3 regions of the Enterobacter chinensis genome follow, and region 3 is predicted to be linked to each of the others. Evidence: riboswitches for the same ligand, from Rfam matches in the RefSeq annotation. Region 3 holds a riboswitch; each other region holds the start of a gene.
What was found. A riboswitch is a leader RNA that binds a small molecule or an ion and turns the genes downstream of it on or off. The one in region 3 is predicted to bind thiamine pyrophosphate.
Positions count from the first base shown of each region.

Region 1: another riboswitch for thiamine pyrophosphate. It lies ahead of thiC (phosphomethylpyrimidine synthase ThiC); the one in region 3 lies ahead of thiB (thiamine ABC transporter substrate binding subunit).
Region 2: another riboswitch for thiamine pyrophosphate. It lies ahead of thiM (hydroxyethylthiazole kinase); the one in region 3 lies ahead of thiB (thiamine ABC transporter substrate binding subunit).

Region 1 covers NZ_JARDVI010000007.1:300,882-305,067, reverse strand. The annotation lists gene hemE (uroporphyrinogen decarboxylase) at 1-629, opposite strand, end outside; gene nudC (NAD(+) diphosphatase) at 668-1,441, opposite strand; gene rsd (sigma D regulator) at 1,537-2,034, shown strand; TPP riboswitch at 2,089-2,198, shown strand; gene thiC (phosphomethylpyrimidine synthase ThiC) at 2,277-4,172, shown strand; gene thiE (thiamine phosphate synthase) at 4,172-4,186, shown strand, end outside.
Region 2 covers NZ_JARDVI010000004.1:426,095-430,280, reverse strand. The annotation lists gene thiD (bifunctional hydroxymethylpyrimidine kinase/phosphomethylpyrimidine kinase) at 17-817, opposite strand; gene thiM (hydroxyethylthiazole kinase) at 814-1,584, opposite strand; TPP riboswitch at 1,620-1,716, opposite strand; gene PYW49_RS14685 (hypothetical protein) at 2,282-2,572, opposite strand; gene PYW49_RS14680 (hypothetical protein) at 2,608-3,024, opposite strand; gene PYW49_RS14675 (DUF4145 domain-containing protein) at 3,024-3,647, opposite strand; gene PYW49_RS14670 (hypothetical protein) at 3,653-3,910, opposite strand.
Region 3 covers NZ_JARDVI010000005.1:158,009-162,194, reverse strand. The annotation lists gene thiQ (thiamine ABC transporter ATP-binding protein ThiQ) at 1-162, opposite strand, end outside; gene thiP (thiamine/thiamine pyrophosphate ABC transporter permease ThiP) at 146-1,756, opposite strand; gene thiB (thiamine ABC transporter substrate binding subunit) at 1,732-2,715, opposite strand; TPP riboswitch at 2,747-2,847, opposite strand; gene sgrR (HTH-type transcriptional regulator SgrR) at 2,884-4,186, opposite strand, start outside.

The DNA.
Region 1 (4,186 bases), on a different contig from region 3:
CAGGTGTCGAAAATCATGACCGACTGCGCACCCGCTTTAATCTGCGCGTTGAGATAGAGCGTGACGCTCTTCGCCAGCTTGTCGAGAAGCGCATGCAGGGCCAGCGGCTCGGCGTACATCATCTTTTTAATCATGGTGAAGGCTTTGCTGCTGCCGCCTTCAACCATATAGGTCGCCAGCGTCCACGGGCTGCCGGAGAAACCAATCAGCGGCACTTCGCCTTTCAGCTCGCGGCGAATGGTGCGCACGGCGTTCATCACGTAGCCCAGTTCACCTTCCGGATCGGGGATTGGCAGCTTATCCACGTCGGCTTTGCTTTTGATTGGGGAGGTGAAGCGCGGGCCTTCACCGGTTTCGAAATAGAGACCAAGGCCCATGGCATCCGGAATGGTCAGAATGTCCGAAAAGAGAATAGCGGCATCCAGTGGGAAGCGGCGCAGCGGCTGGAGCGTGACTTCGCAGGCCAGCTCGGCGTTTTTGCACAGCGACATAAAATCACCCGCCTGCGCACGCGTGGCTTTGTACTCTGGCAGATAACGTCCCGCCTGGCGCATCATCCACACCGGGGTAACATCAACGGGCTGGCGCAGCAGCGCACGCAGATAACGATCGTTCTTCAGTTCGGTCATTTTTGCAGTTCCTTAAGCGTCATGGCCTCAGTGTAACACTACTCATACTCGGCTCGACACATCGCCACGGTATCTTCTATCAGCCGACGCGCCACCGTGCCCGGTGGGGGTAACAGCGGTAAATCGTCATAGCGATACCAGTTCGCTTCCAGCAGTTCTTTCTGGTCGATAACAATCTCACCGCTGTCGTATTCAGCCATAAATGCCGTCATCAGCGACTGCGGGAACGGCCAGGGTTGGGAGGTGACGTAGCGCAGGTTCTTCACCTTGATCCCGCTCTCCTCCATCACCTCACGCGCCACCGCCTGCTCTAGCGTTTCGCCTACTTCGACGAACCCGGCCAGTACGGTGTGAATGCCGTTGCGATGACGAGTATGCTGCGCCAGCAGGATGGAATCCTCCCGACGGATAGCGACGATAATGCAGGGTGCAATCTGAGGATAGTAGCGCTCGCGGCAGTGGCTGCAGAGCATCGCCCACTCGGTTTTGCTCGGGTGCATGGTATGACCGCAGTAGCCGCAGTATTTATGCGAGCGGTAAAACTCCGCCAGCTGCACGCCGCGCCCCGCCAGCTGGAACAGCCCGACATCCTGATCCAGCACCTGCCGCACAGACCCCATATCCTGGCGACGCGCTTGTTGGATCAACCACACCGGCTCGGCCTGCCACTCGCCGATCCACAGCGCGGTTTGTCCGACAAGATCGAACGTTTCCGCCGTGCCATGGGGGATTTCCCCGGCGGGCAGCCATAATTTTTGTTCGTGACTGACGATCCACCAACCCAGATCTGATTTTTCAATAATACGATCCATATCTATTGCACTACCTTCGCTTCACTGACATGTTGTTAGCATTGTGGTTACATTTTGGATAAGCAGATTCAATCCTAAACCTTGCGGAGTCGACCATGTTAAACCAGCTGGAAAGCCTGACTGAGCGCGTTAGAGGAAGTAACAAACTGGTGGATCGCTGGCTACATGTGCGCAAGCATCTACTCGTGGCTTATTACAATCTGGTCGGTATTAAGCCTGGCAAAGAATCGTTTATGCGACTGAATGAAAAATCGCTGGATGATTTTTGTCAGGGCCTGGTCGACTATCTGTCCGACGGCCATTTCAATATTTATGAACGCATTATCCGTGAAATGGAAGGGACAACGCCGTATTTAGCGGCCAGCAAACTCTATCCGCTGCTGGAAGCCAACACCCAGCAGATCATGGACTACTACGATTCCACGCTTGAGAACGCCATCGATCACGACAACTATCTTGAGTTCCAGCGGGCGCTTTCCGACCTTGGCGAAGCGCTGGAAGAGCGATTCACGCTGGAAGATAAGCTGATCACCCTCGCCCTGGATATCGGCCTGGATGTCAGCCACGAAGATAACATCGCGCGCCCTGCTTGAGTTCTTAATCGTTAACGAGTAATTTACAACCATTCGCCCCTCTCGCGAGGGGGATTTTTCTTGTCGGAGTGCCCAGTGTGAAAGCACGGGCTGAGACCGTTAATTCGGGATCCGCGGAACCTGATCAGGCTAATACCTGCGAAGGGAACAAGAGTCACACTGCTGTTGTATCGCCTAAGGGCGATCCTCTCTTGCTTCATCCGTCGTCTGACAAGCCATGTCCTTCACTTTTGGAATGAGCTATGTCTACTGCAAAACTGACCCGCCGCGAACAGCGCGCACAGGCCCAACACTTCATTGATACCCTGGAAGGCACCGCTTTCCCGAACTCTAAACGCATCTACATTTCCGGCTCGCAGGCCGATATCCGCGTCCCGATGCGGGAAATCCAGCTCAGCCCGACGCTTATCGGCGGCAGCAAAGAGAATCCGCAGTTCGAAGACAACGAAGCCGTGCCGGTATACGACACCTCCGGCCCGTACGGCGATCCGGATATTGCCATCAACGTTCAGCAGGGTCTGGCAAAGCTGCGCCAGCCGTGGATTGACGCGCGTAACGACTGCGAAGAACTGAGCGTGCGTAGCTCTGCGTACACCAAAGCACGCCTGGCCGACGACGGTCTGGACGAGCTGCGCTTCACCGGGCTACTGACGCCGAAACGCGCCAGAGCAGGCAAATGCGTGACCCAGCTGCACTATGCGCGTCAGGGGATCGTCACGCCAGAAATGGAGTTCATCGCCATCCGTGAAAACATGGGGCGCGAGCGTATCCGCAGCGAGGTGCTGCGCCACCAGCACCCGGGCGAAGGTTTTGGCGCTCGTCTGCCAGAAAATATTACGCCGGAGTTTGTGCGTGATGAAGTGGCCGCCGGCCGCGCAATTATCCCCGCCAACATCAACCACCCGGAATCCGAGCCGATGATTATCGGGCGCAACTTCCTGGTGAAGGTCAACGCTAACATCGGCAACTCGGCCGTCACTTCCTCCATCGAAGAAGAGGTCGAAAAGCTGGTCTGGTCAACGCGCTGGGGCGCGGACACGGTGATGGATCTCTCCACCGGCCGCTATATTCACGAAACACGTGAGTGGATCCTGCGTAACAGCCCGGTCCCGATTGGCACCGTCCCGATTTATCAAGCGCTGGAAAAAGTGAGCGGCATTGCCGAAGACCTCACCTGGGAAGCCTTCCGCGACACGCTGCTGGAGCAGGCTGAACAGGGCGTAGACTACTTCACCATTCACGCGGGCGTGCTGCTGCGCTACGTGCCGATGACGGCGAAACGTCTGACCGGTATTGTCTCGCGCGGCGGATCTATCATGGCGAAGTGGTGCCTCTCCCATCACCAGGAAAACTTCCTCTACGAACATTTCCGCGAGATTTGCGAAATCTGTGCCGCGTACGATGTCTCTCTGTCGCTGGGCGACGGCCTGCGCCCAGGCTCTATCCGCGATGCCAACGACGAAGCGCAGTTTGCCGAGCTGCACACGCTGGGTGAACTGACCAAAATCGCCTGGGAGTATGACGTGCAGGTGATGATTGAAGGCCCGGGACACGTGCCGATGCAGATGATCCGCCGCAATATGACCGAAGAGCTGGAGCACTGCCACGAAGCACCCTTCTATACCCTGGGGCCGCTGACCACCGATATTGCGCCAGGCTATGACCACTTCACTTCCGGGATTGGGGCGGCGATGATCGGCTGGTTCGGCTGCGCCATGCTCTGCTACGTGACGCCAAAAGAGCACCTCGGCCTGCCAAACAAAGAGGACGTGAAGCAGGGGCTGATTACCTACAAAATTGCCGCCCACGCGGCAGATCTAGCCAAAGGCCATCCGGGCGCGCAAATCCGCGATAACGCCATGTCGAAGGCGCGCTTTGAATTCCGCTGGGAAGATCAGTTCAACCTGGCGCTGGACCCGTTCACCGCCCGCGCCTATCACGACGAAACCCTGCCGCAGGAGTCGGGCAAAGTCGCGCATTTCTGCTCTATGTGCGGGCCAAAATTCTGCTCGATGAAAATCAGCCAGGAGGTGCGCGACTACGCCGCCGCGCAGACCATTGAAGTAGGTATGGCGGATATGTCCGAAACCTTCCGCGCCAAAGGCGGCGAAATCTACCTCAAAAAAGAGGAGGCGTAATGTACCAGCCCGAT
Region 2 (4,186 bases), on a different contig from region 3:
CCTGCCAGTATAAGGCCTACCACCACGCATGAAAATGGTGAACCGGCCCAATACCGTGACCGACCTCCAGACTATCCGCTTTTGCCAGCGCCGCCGAAAGCCAGGTTTTCGCTTCGCGCACCGTATCGGCCCAGTTTTCATGCCGTGGACGCAGCGCCGCCAGCGCGGCAGAGAGCGTGCACCCGGTGCCGTGGGTATTTTTGGTCTGCACCCGCGGCGCGGTAAAACGTAGCTCGGCATCGCGGGTGAAGAGCCAGTCCGGGCTTTCCGCGTCATCCAGATGCCCGCCCTTCATCAGCACCGCCCCGCAGCCCATCGCCAGCAGGGCATTCCCCTGCTCTTTCATCTCGCGTTCAGTTTGCGCGTGCGGCGCACCCAACAGCGCGGCGGCTTCGGGCAGATTTGGCGTAATGAGCGCCACCTGCGGCAGCAGCTTTTTGCGCAGCGTCTCAACGGCGGAAGCAGAGAGCAGCGGGTCACCGCTTTTTGCCAGCATGACGGTATCCAGCACCACGTTTTGCACCTGATAGCGTTTAAGCCGTTCCGCCACCGCTTCAACAATATCCGTCTCGGCCAGCATGCCGATTTTGGTGGTGTCGATGCGCACGTCGCTGAACACCGAATCCAGCTGCGCAGCGACAAAATCAGGTTCGATACGGTAGACCGACTGCACGCCACGCGTGTTTTGCGCCACCAGCGCGGTAATGACCGAGCAGCCGTACGCGCCAAGAGCCGAGAACGTTTTCAGGTCGGCCTGGATGCCGGCGCCGCCGCTCGGATCGGTGCCGGCAATGGTCAGAGCGTTAATCCGCTTCATGCCTGCTCCTCCAGCGTGTAGAGCGCATCCAGAAACGCGCTGGCAAAACTGCCCGGGCCACGAGACTGCGCAACGGCGACCGTTCCGGCCCGTTTCATCCATCCGCAGGCGGCAGCGACGTTATCCAGCCGATCGCCCGGCAGCGAGCAACTCGCCGCCACAACGGCAGAGAGCGCGCACCCGGTGCCCACCACGCGCGTCATCAGCGGGTCACCGCCCGTAACCGTGCGGGTTCGTTGTCCGTCAGTGATGTAATCCACCTCACCGGTGACGACCACAATGGCATTAATCTGGCGAGCCAGCGCCTCGGCAGCAGGCACCGCGCTGGCGGCGGTGTCGGTTGTATCGACGCCGCGCCCGCCCGCACTCATGCCGGCAAGGGCAAGGATTTCCGAGGCATTGCCGCGAATGGCCGCTGGTTTCAGGGCGAGAATTTGATGGCAAAAACGGGTGCGGAACGCCAGGGCGCCCACGGCAACCGGGTCCAGAGTCCAGGGCTTGCCTGCCGCCACCGCACTCTCAATCGCCCGGCGCATCGACTGGGCGCGCGGCGACGTCAGCGTGCCAACGTTAATCAGCAGCGCATCGGCTATCCCGGCAAACTGTTCTGCCTCTTCGGCCTCAATCACCATCGCGGGGGATGCGCCAAGCGCCAGCAAAACGTTGGCCGTAAAGGTCTGCACGACATCGTTGGTCATACAATGGGTAAGCGGAGAACGGGTTCGGAAGTGGTGTAAAACGTGTAAATCGAGCAGGTCAGGCTGCATGGGTTCGCTCCTGCCTTGCGTGAAGAAGCGATGACCGGGAAGGCATCTGACTTCCCTACGCTGGCATTATCCAGATCAGGTAATACGGGTATTTCTCAGCCTTCACAAAGAAGGGCACCCCGAGTCAAATAAAAAAATCAAAAGCTTGCGATTAACGTTCCGTTAATCCCTGTTCTGGATCATGCCAGCGGGAAGCCAAAGACTCAACCCCAAAATACTAAATATTTCAATTAGTACCCCATGATATATCCCATTTTAAAAACGACAAAAATATCGGTTTGCCACAGCCTTACCTTATATCCCTCCTTAATTATCGCTGATAGCTTCTGCTGAAGGAGAACATTATGTATACAGGAGGTATATGACGAAAAATGAAAAGCAATTCGTTATACAGCACAGATGCATGGATAAAAAACATTTAAGAAAGCGGAGGTAGGAATTACTAAATGTCATTTATCTCAACGTCTAATATTTATTCAAATTATTAAATTTTACACTCCCCTTCACTGTCAAATTGAAGTATATTCATCTCAGAAAAGTGGGCCATGCAGTTAGCAATTTTGAAACCACGAACGGATATTTAACAAACAGATAAAAACCTAAGTCAACTTGTAAATCCAAAGAACTATTGACTTAGGTCGCATTCAGAGAAAAAAGCCCCAATTTAGTGATCAAACCTAACCTTATGGATTAAAAATTAAATATTTATCGTTCCAGATGATTTATTTTTTTCGTTCTCCGCAGTATAAAAAACTTGATGCAACCCTTTATCTTTGAATAATTTCCTTCTCAGTAAATCAATGTCGTTCCTTTTTTCATTATTTCCTCTCACCCCAGCAGTAATAAGGCCACCAATATTCACCCCTTCATTCAACTCTATATCAGATAGAATTTCATCTTCATATTTCTCATAACTGACATCGACAAATAAACGGGCCTCTTTATTAACACCGTCAATTGTATAATTGTAAATTATCTCAGTACTCATCACGATACCTCAGAAGTATTAACGTTAAACATTCATTACCCAATAGACACATCGTCCTTACATACTTTGCAATGCCATCTGTGCCAAGTTGAATCATAGTATTTTTCATAATGTATCATATGTATTTTCATGCCGACTTTCTCATAGCACATAGTACAAAAGGGAGTATCATCTCCGTCCTTCCAATATACTCCATCGCGGAATACAAAGGAGACTTTATCTTTCAGTTGCTCTTCAAGCTGTCTGTTCCTTTGTTCTGCATCGAAAAGCAATACTTGTGTGGTGATAACTTCCATTTTAACACTTGCAAGCTCAGTCATGAGATTTGCAAGCTCAAGCTTGAGAGTTGCCTTATCAATATCACCACCATCATCAGCGAGTTTCTTCGCAATACTAACAGCTTTATCTATGATACCAACAGCTGCTGCTGTACTAGCTAACATTCCAGACATTACTTAGAATCTCTCTTAGTGATTGCTCTGATCGCACCAATTGGAAGATTTGCGTACATTTCAGCAATTCTCTTAGGGCGAGAGACCTGATCATCAACAATTAGATTGATTAGGCCGAAAAGGGAGGCTGCTATTTCAGGTGAATCATCAATATTTATTTCTCCTGGATGTACAGCATTATTTCCGACAACACGGCAAATGTCTAAGGCCTGCTGTATTTGCTGGGGTAATCCTTTTTGCACTAATATGGCAATATCGTCATTGATATTTTCACCTCTTAAACCAAAATTTATCATCAATTTTTGTAAGCACAAACGGAGTATTGCTGTTGCTCCTTTTGGAGATAAATTCAAAATACTTTTTGCTTCTTCATAATCACTTTTGCATTCATTAGGCATATCAGGATTAGGATTTTCAACATTACCCGCAGAAGGAACCAATAACCGATCATTAAACCAATAAGCATCTTTGGAACAGTGATCACATCGAGAAATTGAGACAGGAGTTGCCTCGTTATTTCTATACCAACTTATTTCAAGAACTTTGAACACTTGCTTAGCATAAACATTACATAATGGACAATGGAATTTTTCTTCATTAAAAACAGGAGGATAATATTGCATAAAGATCACCGATAAGATGCTTTTACACCATCTAAATAACCTTGAGCATATGTTGCATGTGGACTTTTATGGCGCACAGTACCAGCTTGACTTTCATGCAATGAATCAAGATTAATGTTCAAAATTTCCCCATGTATTATCCCTGCTCGATACCCTTTTTCGTAAGCACAGCCGCAACATTTGTGTCTACCGATACCACCTTGATCATCAGGCAACTGCTCAAAAAAAACCCAATAACGATGCTGATCCGTACATGTTGCCATTTCTTTGCCTCATAATTTTACGAAACAATCCTAATCTCAATATGGTCATTCGACGTTCGATTTCAAGATAAATCTTATTAATTTATTTGATTAACTTCACATTCCCTGAAGTTTTTCTTAGTCAGTGCACCTCGTTATACACATAGCAAACTGCAGTTAATGAAAATGAGTGCAAGTAGTGCCTAGTCAGTTACCAACCCAGCCAGACAGGGTTAGATCATGATATACGGCGGAAATTACGCACCAGTTGACCCTATCCATAATCATCAAAATAAG
Region 3 (4,186 bases):
TCCGCTTGCCGGCTGCAGAAAACCGGCGATCAGATTAAGCAAGGTACTCTTTCCTGCACCGCTTGGGCCGAGCACCGCAATCATCTCACCCTGACGTACCGAAAGAGTGAAGCGCATGGGCAGGTGCTGGTAGAGCCAGGTTACATCAATCAGTTTTAACATCACGCCCCGGGATTTTTTCGATAACGGTAAATAACGCAAAGCACAGCAGCAGCAGCAGCAGCGCGGTGACAGCACCGTCCTGACTTCGATAAGAGCCGATCTGCTGATACAGCCAGTAGGGCAGCGTGCGGAAATCGTCATTGCCGAAGAGTGCTACCACGCCAAAATCACCAATTGAAAGCACGCAGGCGAAGGCTAACGCCTGAGCCAGCGGGCGTTTCAGGGCACGCAGTTCGACTATTTTCAATCGCCGCCATCCCTGCATCCCCAGCGACTGACAGAGCAAACTGTAGCGGCTGTTGACGTCGCGCATCGGATTTTCCAGCACCTTGAGCGCGTAAGGAATAGCCATCAGTGCGTTGGTAAAAATCACAATACCGTCGGCGTTTTCCGGCAGGCCGATGGTACTGTTGAACAGCAAGAAGAAGCCCGTCGCCAGCACGATCCCCGGCATTGCCAGAATCAGCATGCCTGTCAGTTCCAGCGCGTGTCCGGCTTTTTGGGCCTGACGGGCATAGAGTTCGCGGCTGCTCCACAGCAGCATCATGGTCAGCATGACGCACAGCAGACCTGCCGCCAGGGCGATACGAAGCGAGGTCCCGGTGGCCCGCCAGAGGATGGGCTGTTGCAGGACGGACATGAGATTGAGGTTAAGACCGTCAACGATAACGGCCATCAGCGGCGGCAGCAGCAGCAGAAGTGCCAGCGCGATCAGGAGAAAATCGGTGATGCGGCTGTGCAGGCTGTCCTGCGGGTCGCGCCAGCCGGTCACCTGATGAGTGCCGGGGGGAATGGCTCTACTCAGACGCTGGCTCAGCAGCACCAGCGCAAGGCAGCATCCCATCTGTACCATCGCCAGCAGTGCGGCACGACCGGGATCGTAGTCGTAACTCAGCGCCTGATAAATCGCCAGCTCAATGGTTGTGGCCTGCGGTCCGCCGCCGAGTGAAAGCACGGTGGCAAAGCTGGCAAAGCAGAGCATGAAGATTAATGCCGCTACAGGGGGAAGCTGGCGGCGCAGCCACGGCCATTCGACAAAGCGGAAGAATGACATGCCGCGCATGCCTAGCTGGGCGGCAATCTGACGCTGTTCGCCGGGAATGTTCTCCAGCGCCTGCAAAAAGAGGCGTGTCGCCATCGGCATATTGAAAAACACGTGCGCCAGCAGAATGCCCTTGAGCCCGTAAGGGGAGAAGGTCCACTCCAGGCCGAGAGCCGCAAAGAGTGACGCCAGCCAGCCCTGGCGACCATACACGCTCAGAATGCCGAATACCGCCACCAGAACGGGCAGGATCAGCGTCATGGCACACAGTCGTAAAAGCGCCTGCCTGCCGGGGAAACGCCTGCGGTAGAGCGCCCGCGCCAGGAAAATGGCCGGGATCACCGACAGCAGGGCAGAAAGAAACGCCTGCCAGAAAGAGAAACGAATGACGTGCCAGAGATAGCTGTCGTGCCAGAGCGCGGGCAGGTCACTCTCTGGCGCGTTAAACCACAATGCAAGAAAGGCCCCCAGGCTGACCGCCACCATGACTACGGCGGCGAGCAGCCCGGGCAGTAACCAGCCGGGAATTAACGGCTGACGGCGCGTTGCCATTCACTTACCCATGCCGCACGCTGCGCGGCGACCTGCTGCGGCGTAAATTCCAGCGAGGTTTTTGGTTTGGTCAGTTGCTCGAAACCTGCTGGCAGCGCAACGTTCGTGACGGGATACATCCAGTTTCCTGACGGGATGGCGTTCTGGAACGCGGGTGAAACCATAAATTTCAGGAACTTTTCAGCGAGTTCCGGCTGCTTGCTGGCGACGGTGCGCGCGGCCACCTCAACCTGCAGATAATGCCCTTCAGCAAAATCAGCAGCAGCGTAGTTATCTTTCTTCTCGGCGATAATGTGATAGGCCGGGGAGGTGGTGTAGCTCAACACCAGGTCGCTTTCGCCTTTCAGGAACAGACCATAGGCTTCGCTCCAGCCCTTGGTCACCGTCACGGTTTTGGCGGCCAGCTTCTGCCACGCTTGCGGCGCTTTGTCCCCGTAGACTTTCTGCATCCACAGCAGCAGGCCCAGACCCGGCGTACTGGTGCGAGGGTCTTCATAAATTACGCGCCATTTCTGGTCACTTTCCACCAGCTCTTTCAGGCTCTTCGGCGGGTTTTTCAGCTTGTTTTTGTCGTACACAAAGGCAAAGTAGCCGTAGTCGAACGGCACAAAGGTGTCGTTTTTCCAGCCGCCCGGCACGTTGACGGTATCTGCCGCTACGCCGCTTTTGGCAAACAGTTTGGTTTGCGAGGCGGCGTCCAGCAGGTTGTTATCCAGCCCGAGCACCACATCGGCTTTACTGTTTTTACCTTCCATGCGCAGACGGTTGAGCAGCGAGACGCCATCTTCCAGCGCCACGAACTTCAGTTCGCAGTTACAGTCAGCTTCAAAGGCTTTTTTGACTACCGGGCCAGGGCCCCAGTCGGCAGAAAAGGAGTCGTAGGTGTAGACCGTCAGAACGGGCTTAGCAAAAGCAGGCAGCGCAAACAGCGCCAACAGGGGAAGAGCTTTTTTTAACACTTTGCACCTCAAAGTTGAGTGGCAAAGGATTTTGAGCGACAGCCTCAAATCCCTTCGCCGGCGTTATCCGGATCAGGTTCGACGGGTATTATCTCAGCGCACATCTGTGATGCAGCACCCCGTTGAGAACGGCGGTATTGTAATGATTTGGTGAATATTACGAAAGCGTTATGGTTCCGGCGGCGCAAACCAGGCCGATTTGAAATCAAACCATCCTAGAGTGTTCATCCGCAGACCGCGCATACTGCGCTGTCCCTGGATCATCAACCAGTGGTGGATCAAGGGGACGATCGCCTGTTCAGCCAGCAGCTGCTGGCACCACACGGCAAGATTCATTTCGCCCGCACGCCACAGGGCTGCATCCTGCTGCCAGTCACGCTGGATGCAGTGCTGGATCAGCGGAACTTCATACAGGTGTGAGAATAATGAAAAATCGAGCGGCAGGGTGAAGTTGGCGCTGTTCAGCCAGATATCGCTGGTAAGCTCCCCCTGGTGCCATTCGTCATAGTCCACTTCCCGGATGTCCAGCCTGACCCCCTCCGCTGCCAGCAGTCTGGTCATGATCCTGGCGATAAAACGATGCTCAACATGTTCGCGGTAGTAGGTCAGGGTGATGGACTCCAGCCCTGCGGGTTTGTCGCAGTGCGCCGGGCGGGCGTGGTGCCAGCGCGGAAGCAGGCCGTACGCCGGGAACCAGTATGTCTGGTACTGCTCTTCCGCATGGTAAATCAGGTTGGAGGGAGACAAAACGTGGCTGATCCACTTGCGGACGGCCTGGTTTGCCCCTCGATGGGTGCGGCCGTCAAACAGCAGGTAGTAGCATCCCTCCTCCAGGCGGCTCTCCACGGCTTTTTCTCCCGTGGTAGGGCCTTCCAGCGTCAGGCCGGCGCTCAGCTCTTCATTGAGATCCGGTAATACCCACACGTTCACTTCATCGATAAGCGCCCGATAGCCAAAGTAGTCATCGAACGCGCGGATTTTCAGCTGATTGTTGTTATTGCGGGATACGGAGTAGGGGCCGGTGCCAATCGGCTGGCTGGCAAAATTGTTCATTGATTCCCACTCGCCAGGCAAAATCATCGACGGCACATAGCCCAGCAGCCAGGGAAGCCACTTGTCCTGCTGCGACAGCTCAATATCGAGCGTCCATGCCGTTGGGGAGTGAACACGTGAAATATGCGAATACAGCGGTAGTTTACGGACACGTTCCAGAGAGGCGATGACGTCGCGCATTTCCAGCTCTCGCCCATGGTGAAAATGGATGCCGGGGCGTAAGAAGAAGCGCCAGTGAAACGGGGAAAGTTGCTGCCAGTGGTGCGCGATATCCGCTTCCAGTTCCCCATTTTCCTCATTTATGCGCGTCAGGCCGCTGAAGATTTGCCGGGCCATATGGGTTTCTGAGCGGCGTAAGGCCGTGCCGGGCAAAAGATTTTTCATTGGCCGATAGTAGAGGACCCGCAGGATGTGACGG